DNA from 2 places in the Dyella sp. 01L423 genome. Region 1 is predicted to be linked to the other one. Evidence: predicted binding sites of a transcription regulator. Region 1 holds the regulator's gene; the other holds the start of a gene.
What was found. Region 1 encodes sigma-54, which starts transcription at its own class of promoters, with help from an activator protein. Its sites were predicted from a motif close to TGGCACGNGCNTTGC; they were not measured.

Region 1 (5,338 bases):
GCTGATCACCGGTGAAGCGGCCGGCGACGGCCTGGTGCACGGTGTGATCCTGCCCAAGCAGAAGCCGGCGGGCGCTCCCGCCGCCACGCCGCCGAAGCCGGGCACGCCGCCTGCGCCGCCGCAACCGGCCGCGAAACCGGCCGAGGGCCACTGATGCTTTCTGCTGAAGGTCTGCAAAAAAGTTTCAAGGCGCGCCAGGTCGTGCGCGACTTCGCGTTCTCCATTCGCGAAGGCGAAGTGGTCGGTCTGCTCGGCCCTAATGGCGCGGGCAAGACCACATGCTTCTACATGGTGGTCGGCCTGATCGAAGCCGACGCCGGCACCATCAAGCTGGACAAGCAGGACATCACCGGCCTGCCGATGCACCAGCGCGCCAAGCTCGGTATCGGTTATCTGCCGCAGGAAGCCTCGGTGTTCCGTCGTCTTACCGTCGCCGACAACATCATGGCCGTGCTGGAACTGCGTGAAGGCTGGGACGAAAAGCGTCGCACCAACGAGCTGGAAAGCCTGCTGGACGAGCTGAAGATCTCGCATATCGCCGACCAGAAGGGCATCAGCCTGTCCGGTGGCGAACGCCGTCGCGTGGAAATTGCACGCGCACTGGCCGCGCATCCGCGTTACATGCTGCTGGACGAACCCTTTGCGGGCGTCGACCCCATTTCGGTGGGCGAAATCCAGCGCATCGTGCGCCATCTCAAGGAACGCGGCATCGGCGTGCTGATCACCGACCACAATGTGCGCGAGACACTGGGCATCTGCGATCGCGCGTACATCCTCAACGACGGTGAAGTGCTTTCGCGCGGAACGCCAGCACACATTCTGGCCGACGAAAAGGTCCGCGAGGTGTACCTGGGTCGCGAATTCCGCCTGTAACGGCCTCGGAACAGGCGGCTTTCCGCACTAAATCTGAGGTAGTACGCGAATTCGCCTTCGACCTATGGCCGACCTCGGAGGCAAGAGTTAGGATGACCTTCACGTTCATCCTGACCGGCTGGCATGAAACCCGGACTGCAGTTTCGCCTCAATCAACAGCTCACGCTGACACCACAGTTGCAGCAGGCCATCCGCCTCCTGCAGCTGTCGCAGCTTGAGCTTGAGGCTGAGCTGCGTCAGATAGCCGAAAGCAATCCTTTGCTCGAGTTCGCCGACGACAATCCCGACAATCTCGAGGGCGACGAACGCGAGTCCGAGCCACCGATGGATGCGATACCGGTCAGCTCGTCCAGCTCCAGCAGCAGCAGCGATACCGTCGACGACGCCGAAGCACCCGAATGGGGGGATGTGGAGCGCGACGGCGGCAGCGACGATCCGGTCGACTTCTCGCTCAGCGGCGCTTCGTCGCGCAACAACAACCCGGATGAAGACGGCTTCGAGCCGCAAAGCGCCGCGCAGGAAACGCTGCAGGAACATCTGCTGTGGCAGCTCAACCTCACGCATATGAGCGCGCGCGATCGCACCATCGCCACGGTGTTGATCGACGCGCTCAATCCGGATGGCTATCTCACCGAGAGCATGGAATCGCTGATCGCAGCGCTTCCCGCCGACATCAGGGCGACCGAAGCGGAAGTGGAGTATGTGCGGCACATGCTGCAGCGCTTCGATCCGACGGGCGTGGCAAGCTTCGACCTGCGCGACTGTCTGCGCGTGCAGCTCGAGCAGTTTGATGCGGACACGCCGCAGCGCGAACTCGCGTTGCGTATCGTTGACGCCGAACTGGAATTGCTCGCGCGCAATGACATCGCACGTCTCGCGCGCAAGCTGCGCGTGAGCGAAGACGACACCGCGGCAGCGGCCGTGTTGATCCGCAGCCTCGATCCGCGACCGGGCGCAGCGCTTGATGTCACGCCGGTCGAATATGTCGCCCCCGACGTCTATGCACGCAAAGACGTCGGTCGCTGGCGGGTCAGTCTCAATCCCGATTGCCAGCCGCGGCTCGGCCTCAACCAGCACTACTGCGGTCTGATCGCCCAGGCCCGTGGCACCGACGCCAGTTGGATGCGCGGACAGCTGCAGGAGGCCCGCTGGCTCATCAAGAGCCTGGAATCGCGCGCCGAGACGCTGCTGAAGGTGGCCGAAGCCATCGTGCGCCGGCAGAGCGCCTTCCTCGATTACGGCCCCGAAGCGATGCACCCCCTGGTGCTGCGCGAAGTGGCCGAGGAAGTGGGCATGCACGAATCGACCATTTCACGTGTAACTACCCGCAAATACATCCATACGCCGCGGGGCACGTTCGAACTCAAGCATTTCTTCTCCAGCGGCGTGTCCACCGAAGACGGTGGCAGCGCGTCGGCCACCGCCATCCAGGCCATGCTGCGCAAGCTGGTCGATGCCGAGGACCCGCGCAAGCCGCTGTCCGACCAGGCCATCGCGGAGGAGTTGCATCGCAAGGGCATTCAGGTTGCCCGACGCACCGTCGCCAAGTACCGCGAAGCCATGCGCATCCCCAGTTCCAGCGAGCGCCAGCGCGCTGGCTGAACGAGTTTGCCCGCATCTGCGGCAACGTCGCCCCGGGAACTTGGCGGCAAAAAAGGCGTCCCCATACTCATAGGTAAGTCGATACGACGGGAAAGCTGTCATGTCTGAGGCGTGAAGGTCTTTCTAACGCACAGGCAACTTCAGAGGTGCATAGTGACTATCCCGACTTGGTGAGGAGGCCTGAGAAAACCTTCGCAATACCGGAGTTTTCAAAGGTGTGTCGGCCACGACATGGGCGACCGGCGCATCGATTCCAGCCGCGTCTGCGGCAAGTACCAGAGGAGGCGCAACATGCAAGTTCAACTCAGCGGTCAGCAGATTGAAGTCACCCCGGCCCTCCGGGATCACGTGAACAACCGGCTTGACCGCCTCACCCGCCTCGATGAGCGCATTCTCAGCCTGAGCATCGTTCTCTCCGTGAACAAACTGCAGCAGCGCGCCGAGGGCACGCTCAATGTCACGGGCAGCACCCTGCACGCCGAAGCGCTTGAGAATGACATGTACGTCTCCATCGACGTGCTATTCGACAAGCTGGTGACCCAGTTGCGCAAGTACCGCGAGAAGATCTGCGACAAACATCAGCGCGCCGCCCGCGAGGAGCGCCTGTACGGCTGATCTGTGCCAGGCCCGCCCGGCTCCGGGCGGGCCCTCTGCCTCATCCAAGGCGTCCGCCGGTGCGAACTGGCACAATGTCCATGTGGCTGCCCTGTTCCGGCGGCGCAAAGGACAAAGCTTGGACCGGCTCTCCGCCCGACAACTCTATGACAGCGTTCACGAGCGCATGGCCTTGCGCTGGGTCTCCGGCATGCGCGGCGAGTCGCGCGCGCTCGAACAAGCCGCGACGACCACGCGCCGCCCCTCGCTGATCGGCTACCTCAACGTCATCTATCCGAACAAGATCCAGATCATCGGCACCGAGGAGCTGAACTACCTCGACAGCCTCGATTCGCGCCAGCGCTGGGAGGCGATCAACAAGATTGCCGCCTATCAGCCGGTGGCGATGATCGTGACCAAGGATCAGGCCATCCCCAGCGACCTGCGCGAAGTGGCGGAAGAAACCAATACGCCGCTATGGATCAGCTCCAAGCGCGGCCACGAGTTGCTGACCTGGATGCAATACCACCTGGCGCGCATCCTGGCGCCCAAGGTCACGCTGCATGGCGTGTTTCTGGAAGTTTTTTCGATCGGCGTACTGATCACCGGCGAATCGGGCTCGGGCAAGAGCGAGCTTGCGCTGGAACTGATCAGCCGCGGTCATCGACTGGTTGCCGACGACGCCACCGAATTCACCCTGATCGCGCCGGATGTGATCGACGGCACCTGCCCCGAGCTGCTGCAGGACCTGCTGGAAGTGCGCGGCCTGGGCGTGCTGAATGTGCGCGAGATGTTTGGTCACACGGCGGTCAAGCCATCCAAATACCTTCGCCTCGTCGTGCACCTGAAACCGTTGCGCGAGGGGGAAGACACCGATGGACTCACTCGCCTCACGGGCGATATCGGGCACCGCGAAATCTTCGAGGTGCCAGTGCCGATGATCACCATCCCGGTGGCGCCCGGCCGCAACCTTGCGGTGCTGGTCGAAGCCGCCGTGCGCAACCACGTGCTCAAGAGCAAGGGCATCGACCCGGCACAGACTTTCATCGACCGCCAGGCGCACCAGATGCGCCGGCTGCCTCCGTGGTGACCCATGAGCGACACGAAATCCACTAGCAACCCAGCCGACGCGATCAATCTGATCGTGCTCACCGGCATGTCCGGTGGTGGCAAGACAGTGGCCTTGCGCGCGCTGGAAGACCTGGATTTCTACTGCGTCGACAACCTGCCCACCGCCCTGCTGCCGCAGCTGGTCGCGGCGGTGAGCCGCAATGTGGAAGGCAAGCGTCGCCACGTCGCCGTGGGCGTGGACGTGCGCAATCCTGGCGAAGACCTCAAGCGCATGCCGGCCATCCTGTCGGAGCTGGCCGCGGCGGGCGTGAAGGCGCATCTGATCTTCCTCGACTGCCGCGACGATGTGCTGATCAAGCGCTATTCGGAAACGCGTCGCCGCCACCCGCTGTCGTGGCAGGGCCTGTCGCTGGCTGATGCGATCGCCGAAGAACGCCGCGTGCTGCGCCCGCTCTCGGCTATTGCCGACAAAGTGATCGATTCGAGCGAGCTCAACGTGCATCAGCTGCGCCGCCTGTTCGCTGCCGGCTATGCGGAAGCCACCGAAGGCCTCACCCTGATGTTCCAGTCGTTCGCGTTCCGCCGCGGCTTGCCGCTGGACGCGGACTTCGTGTTCGATGCGCGCTGCCTGCCGAACCCGCACTGGGATCCCACGCTGCGTCCGCTGTCGGGCAAGGATGCCGCCGTGAGCGCCTATCTGGATGCCCAGCCCCTGGTCGCCGAATACTATGCCGACACGGCGCGCTGGCTCGACACCTGGCTGCCGCGCTTCGAGGCGGACGATCGCAGCTACGTCACCATCGCCATCGGCTGCACCGGCGGTCGGCACCGCTCGGTGTATCTGGTGGAAAAGCTTGCCGCCCATTACCGCGCGCTACGCAATGGCGTGCTTACCTTCCATCGCGAACTCGAGTGATAGCCATGCTGAGCATCCCTGTCCAACGGATCGGCACGCCGTCATGAGCGTCGGCGTGCTGTTGATGACACACGAGGCGGTCGGCCAGGCACTGATCTCCGCCGCCCACCACGTGCTGCCCAAATTGCCCCTGCGCGTAGAGGCTGCCGAAGTTCCGCCGCACTCCGATCCGGATGTGATGCGCACGCTCACGGCCAAGCATGCGCGTGAACTGGACGAAGGCGACGGCGTACTGGTGCTGGCCGACCTTTACGGCGCCACGCCCTGCAATATCGGCTTGTC
Region 2 (5,338 bases), on a different contig from region 1:
CTTGCCTGCGCCGACTATCAGCCGCCAGCTAGCCGCGATGATGGCTGGGTGGTTGCCGATGCCCGCGCCGCCCATTGGGACATGGCAACCCTCGCAACCATGGAGGGGAAGCTCTCCGACGGCAGCGTCAAAGGCATCACGAGCGTCGTCGTCGCCCAGCATGGCAAGCTGGTCTACGAGGGTTATTTCAACGGCAGCGACGCCTCGCGGCTCAACGACGTGCGTTCCGCCAGCAAGAGCGTGACGGCCCTGCTGGTCGGCGCAGCCATCGACCGCGGCTTGATCCCCAGCGTGCAGGCGCGCGTCTACGACTTCTTCCCCGACAAGCAGCCGGTGCAGCACCCGGACCCGCGCAAGCTGGCCATCACGCTCGAAGACCTGCTTACCATGAGTTCCTTGTGGGAATGCAATGACGACAACGAGTTCTCAAGCGGCAACGAGGAGCGCATGTACGTCACCGAAGACTGGCTACAGTTTGCGCTCGACCTGCCCATCAAAGGCTTCGCGCCGTGGATGCCAAGACCGAAGGACAGCCCTTACGGCCGCGCGTTCTCCTACTGCACGCCTGGTGCATTCACGGCGGGTGCGGTGGTGGAACGCGCCACGCACAAAGGCCTCGCCGCCTTCGCCGCGGATGTACTGGAAAAGCCCTTGGGCATCACTGCGGTGCAATGGAACCAGTCGCCGCTGGGTATCGGCATGGGCGGTGGCGGCACGCGCTATCGCAGCCGCGACCTGGCCAAGGTAGGCGAACTGGCGCTCGACGATGGACGCTGGCATGGGCGCCAGGTGATCTCTGCCGCCTGGATCAAGCAGATGCTCACCCCTCATGCGCAGGCGCGCGAGGATGCCGACTACGGTTACCTGTGGTGGTGCTTCCGCTTTCCCGTGCACGGCAGTGAGCAGGTGGCATGGGCCATGTCCGGCAATGGCGGCAACTATGTGTTGGTGATGCCGTCGCAACAACTGGTCGCGGTGATCACCAGCACCGCCTACAACCAGCGCAACGCGCACCAGCAATCGCAGCAGATCTTTCGCGAATACGTGCTGATGGCATTGCCTTAGCGCGACGCGTTCTTCAGTTCTGGCGGGCACCATGTCGCCGCCAGCACGCGCTGGCGCTGTTCGGCCACGCGGCGGTTGATCACGCCGATCGCCGCCGCGTAGCGCGGATCGGACGACAGCGGCTTGAGCAACGGCGACACCTGCAGATACGCCGCGTCGCTGTAGCCCTGTTTGACGGCGGTCTGCACGGCATCGAGGGCGGCATCGCGTTGGCCTTGCGCCTGCAGCAGCATCGCCAGTTCGAGCAATTCGCCGGGATACAGCGTATGGCGTGACGCTTCGTCACGCACTGCGTCGACGCGCGCGGTGAGCCAGCCGGCGCTTGGTGCGTCCTTTCCGTAGAGCCCCTCCAGCGTGCCCGGCAGACCCATCTGCGGGCGAAGTTGCCGGGCATGCACGAAAGCGGCAAGCGCCGCGTCGCGATCGTTGCGCAGCAGCGCGAGTTCGCCTTGCAGCACGTACAGCTCCACGTGCGGCGTGTTGCGCGTCAGCGCTTCATCCAGTGCCTGCTGCGCTTCCACCGGGCGGCCGTGCAGGAACAGGTGACGTGGCCACGCGATATTGGAAAACACGTTATCGGGATAAAGCTGGAAGCTGCGCGCCAGACGTGCCTCGGCCTCGTCGTCAAATCCAAGCAGAGCCATCTCGCGGGCGATCTGCACCTCGCGGAAGCGCACGTGTGTAGCGTCGCCGCGCATGTCCAGGTTGGCGTGCAGCGCCTCGTCGATGCGCCCGCGCTCCTGATAGAGGTAGGCGGCGGAGGCACGCGTGGCGTCATCGCCGGCGTCGAGTGCCAGGGCTTTTTGGTAGGCCTCGATGGCGGCATCGATATCGCCCAGGCAATCCCGTGCATAGCCGAGCGCCGACCAGGCGGAAGCGCGGGAGGGTTCGCCAGCAACGGCGTCGTCGGCCAGCTTCTGCGCCTGCTGCGCCCACTGGTAGGGGAAGTTGTAGAGACAGACGCGCGCGCTGTACGCGCGACTCAAGCCGATCCGCGCATCGGGATTTCGCGGCGTCGACGCGAGCGCTTGCTGATAAAGCGCGATGGCGCGTTCGTTGTTGTCGCGTTGTCCGATGCCCGCGTAGTAGCTCGCGCGCTGCACCAGCTCCTGCGTGGCGGATGGCTTGTGGATGCGCTGGGGCGTGAGCCACCAGGCGATGCCCGCCACCGCGAGCAGGAACAGGCCCATGGCGAGTGCGATCCATCGACGCGGTACGCGGGTCGCGGTGGGTGCTGCTGCTTCCTCGGCCACCGGCATGTCGCACAACTGGTAGCCGCGCCCGCGCACGGAGCGGATGTAACGCGGGGCGCGGCCGTCGTCGCCCAGCGCCTGCCGCAGCAACTTCACGCGCTGCGTAACGGTTTCCTCGTTCACCACGGCGGGCGCCCAGACCTCGGCGATCAGCGTGTCGAAGTCCACCACGTCCACGCCGTGCTTCAGCAAGCACGCGAGCAACTGAAACGAGAGCCCCTGGACATCGAGCGTCGCGCCATCGCGCGTCACGCGCTGGCGCGTGACGTCGATGGAAAGATCCAGCAGTCGGTAACGCGTGGCGCTCATGCGGCGAGGAGGTCAGTGTGCCGACGTGATCCTCGCACGGTTTGCTCAGGCGCCTGCGGGAATCAGCAACAGCAGGGCGATGCCCAGCACGATGCGGTAGATCGCGAACGGCGTGAAACGATGGCTGCGGATATAGCCAAGCAGCCACTTCACTGCCACGAAGGCGACGATGGCCGAGACCACGAAGCCGACGCCGAAAGCGGTCCAGTCTTCGTGGTGTACGCCGCCATCCTTGAGCACCTTCAGCAATTCATAGCCGGTGGCCGCGTACATGGTGGGAATACCCACCAGGAACGCGAACTCGGTCGCGGCCGCGCGGTTGCTGGTGCCAAACAGCATCGCCGTAAAAATGGTGGCGGCCGAACGCGAGGTGCCCGGGAAGATGCCCGCGATCATCTGCGCGATGCCGACCAGGATCGCGACGCGCCAGGTCACCTGCGTGCGATCGGGCTGGCGGGCGGCGAGCCGTTCGGCAGCCAGCATCCAGATGCCGCCGATGACCAAGGCCCACGCTACCGGCGTCACTGCTTCAGGCAGCTTGAAGCCGAGCTTCACCGCAATGAAGCCGAGCACCGCCGTGATCATGAAGGCCACGAACAGCTTGGCCAGGTAATCGCGGTTGGCCGGGTCACGCCACTGCGTGAACAACTGCCAGATGCGGCTCCAGTAGATGAAGGTCACCGCCAGGATCGCGCCCGCCTGAATGCCCACGTTGAACAAGTCAGAGCGCTCGCCCAGGCCGAACTTCTCGGCGATCAGCAGGTGACCCGTGCTGGAAATGGGGAGAAACTCGGTGATGCCTTCGATGATGCCAAGCAGGATGACGTTGATGATGTCGCTCACGGAGACTCCGGCGGTGAGGTCGGCCCCGGTTCCATACCGGCGCAAAGCGGCATAGCTTAAGCGACCGGCGTGGCGTTTTTGGGGCGCGTTGTATCCGATGCGGCTGATTCCGCCGCACGGCAAATCATATAAACGCGGGAACGCCAGGCCGGTTATGGTTGCACCAAGATGGTGCTTATCGATGTTTCATCATCGTGCAATCTAGTGGCGTCACCATCGATTTGCAGTAATTAAACCATTGATATAAAAAGCTCATTCCCCTTGGCACGCGGCTTGCTCAGACGCCTGTCGATTACTCACCTTTTCGCCCGTCGAGGTTGTCCATGTCGTCCCCCGTCCAGAAAGTGCTCGACCTGATCCAGGAACACGAGGTCGAATTCGTCGACTTCCGCTTCGCCGACATGCTCGGCAAGCACCACCACGTGACGTTCCCGGCCCATGCCATCGACGAGGGCACGTTCGAGGACGGCAAGATGTTCGACGGTTCGTCGATTGCCGGCTGGAAGGGCATCAACGAATCGGACATGGTGCTGATGCCCGATCCGGACACCGCCTACCTCGACCCGTTCAGCGCCCACACCCAGATGATCCTGCACTGCGACGTGCTCGAGCCGTCGACCATGCAGGCCTACGGCCGCGACCCGCGTTCCATCGCCAAGCGCGGTGAGGCGTTCCTGAAGTCCACTGGCATCGCCGACACGGCGTTCTTCGGTCCGGAGCCGGAATTCTTCATCTTCGATTCCGTGCGTTGGCAGAACGACATGGGCCGCGTGTTCTACGAAATCGGCTCCGAAGAAGCCGCGTGGAGCTCGCGCTACAAGTACGACGACAACAACACGGGTCACCGTCCGGGCGTGAAGGGCGGCTACTTCCCGGTCAGCCCGGTCGACTCGCTGGGCGACCTGCGCGCCGACATGTGCAAAGTGCTCGAGTCGCTGGGCCAGGTCGTTGAAGTGCATCACCACGAAGTGGCCAATGCCGGCCAGTGCGAGATCGGCGTGAAGTTCAACACGCTGGTGAAGAAGGCCGACGAACTGATGACCATGAAGTACGTCATCAAGAACGTCGCCCACCAGAACGGCAAGACCGTCACCTTCATGCCCAAGCCGATCGTCGGCGACAACGGCAGCGGCATGCACGTGCACCAGTCGCTGGCGAAGGACGGCAACAACATGTTCGCGGGCGATCTGTACGGCGGCCTGTCGCAGACGGCGCTGTGGTACATCGGCGGCATCTTCAAGCACGCCAAGGCGATCAACGCGTTCGCCAACTCCACCACCAACAGCTACAAGCGCCTGGTGCCGGGCTTCGAAGCGCCGGTGATGCTGGCCTACTCGGCCCGCAACCGTTCGGCCAGCTGCCGCATTCCGTACGTGTCCAGCCCGAAGGGCCGCCGCATCGAAGTGCGCTTCCCCGATCCGATGAACTCCGGCTACCTGGTGTTCACCGCGCTGATGATGGCCGGCCTCGACGGCATCATCAACAAGATCGACCCGGGCGCACCGGCCGACAAGGATCTGTACGACCTGCCGCCGGAAGAAGAGAAGAACATCCCGCAGGTGTGCGCCAGCCTCGACGAAGCGCTCAACGCGCTCGACAAGGACCGCGACTTCCTCAAGGCCGGCGGCGTGTTCACCGACGACTTCATCGATGCGTACATCGCGCTGAAGATGCAGGAAGTGACCCGCTACCGCGCCAGCACGCATCCGCTGGAATTCCAGATGTATTACGCGCTCTGATCGCGAGTTGTAGCGAAACACACAGAGACGACGGGCGCTTCGGCGCCCTTCGTTTTTTCAGTCGCTATGCATCTCGCCATGCCATTGCCAGCCATCGACCATGGCGTGATGCGGCTTTTCGTCAGTGGC

Region 2: the regulator sigma-54 is predicted to act here: its motif matches at 3,733-3,747, upstream of glnA (type I glutamate--ammonia ligase).

The regions. Positions count from the first base shown of each region.
Region 1 covers NZ_JBFTSI010000004.1:158,741-164,078, forward strand. Annotated here, with positions in the region: gene lptA (lipopolysaccharide transport periplasmic protein LptA) at 1-154, shown strand, start outside; gene lptB (LPS export ABC transporter ATP-binding protein) at 154-873, shown strand; gene AC1DMY_RS13390 (RNA polymerase factor sigma-54) at 997-2,475, shown strand; gene hpf (ribosome hibernation-promoting factor, HPF/YfiA family) at 2,767-3,090, shown strand; gene hprK (HPr(Ser) kinase/phosphatase) at 3,209-4,159, shown strand; gene rapZ (RNase adapter RapZ) at 4,163-5,056, shown strand; gene AC1DMY_RS13410 (PTS sugar transporter subunit IIA) at 5,100-5,338, shown strand, end outside.
Region 2 covers NZ_JBFTSI010000009.1:33,666-39,003, reverse strand. Annotated here, with positions in the region: gene AC1DMY_RS19375 (serine hydrolase domain-containing protein) at 1-1,065, shown strand, start outside; gene AC1DMY_RS19370 (winged helix-turn-helix domain-containing protein) at 1,062-2,627, opposite strand; gene AC1DMY_RS19365 (undecaprenyl-diphosphate phosphatase) at 2,673-3,470, opposite strand; gene glnA (type I glutamate--ammonia ligase) at 3,794-5,209, shown strand; gene AC1DMY_RS19355 (M23 family metallopeptidase) at 5,331-5,338, opposite strand, start outside.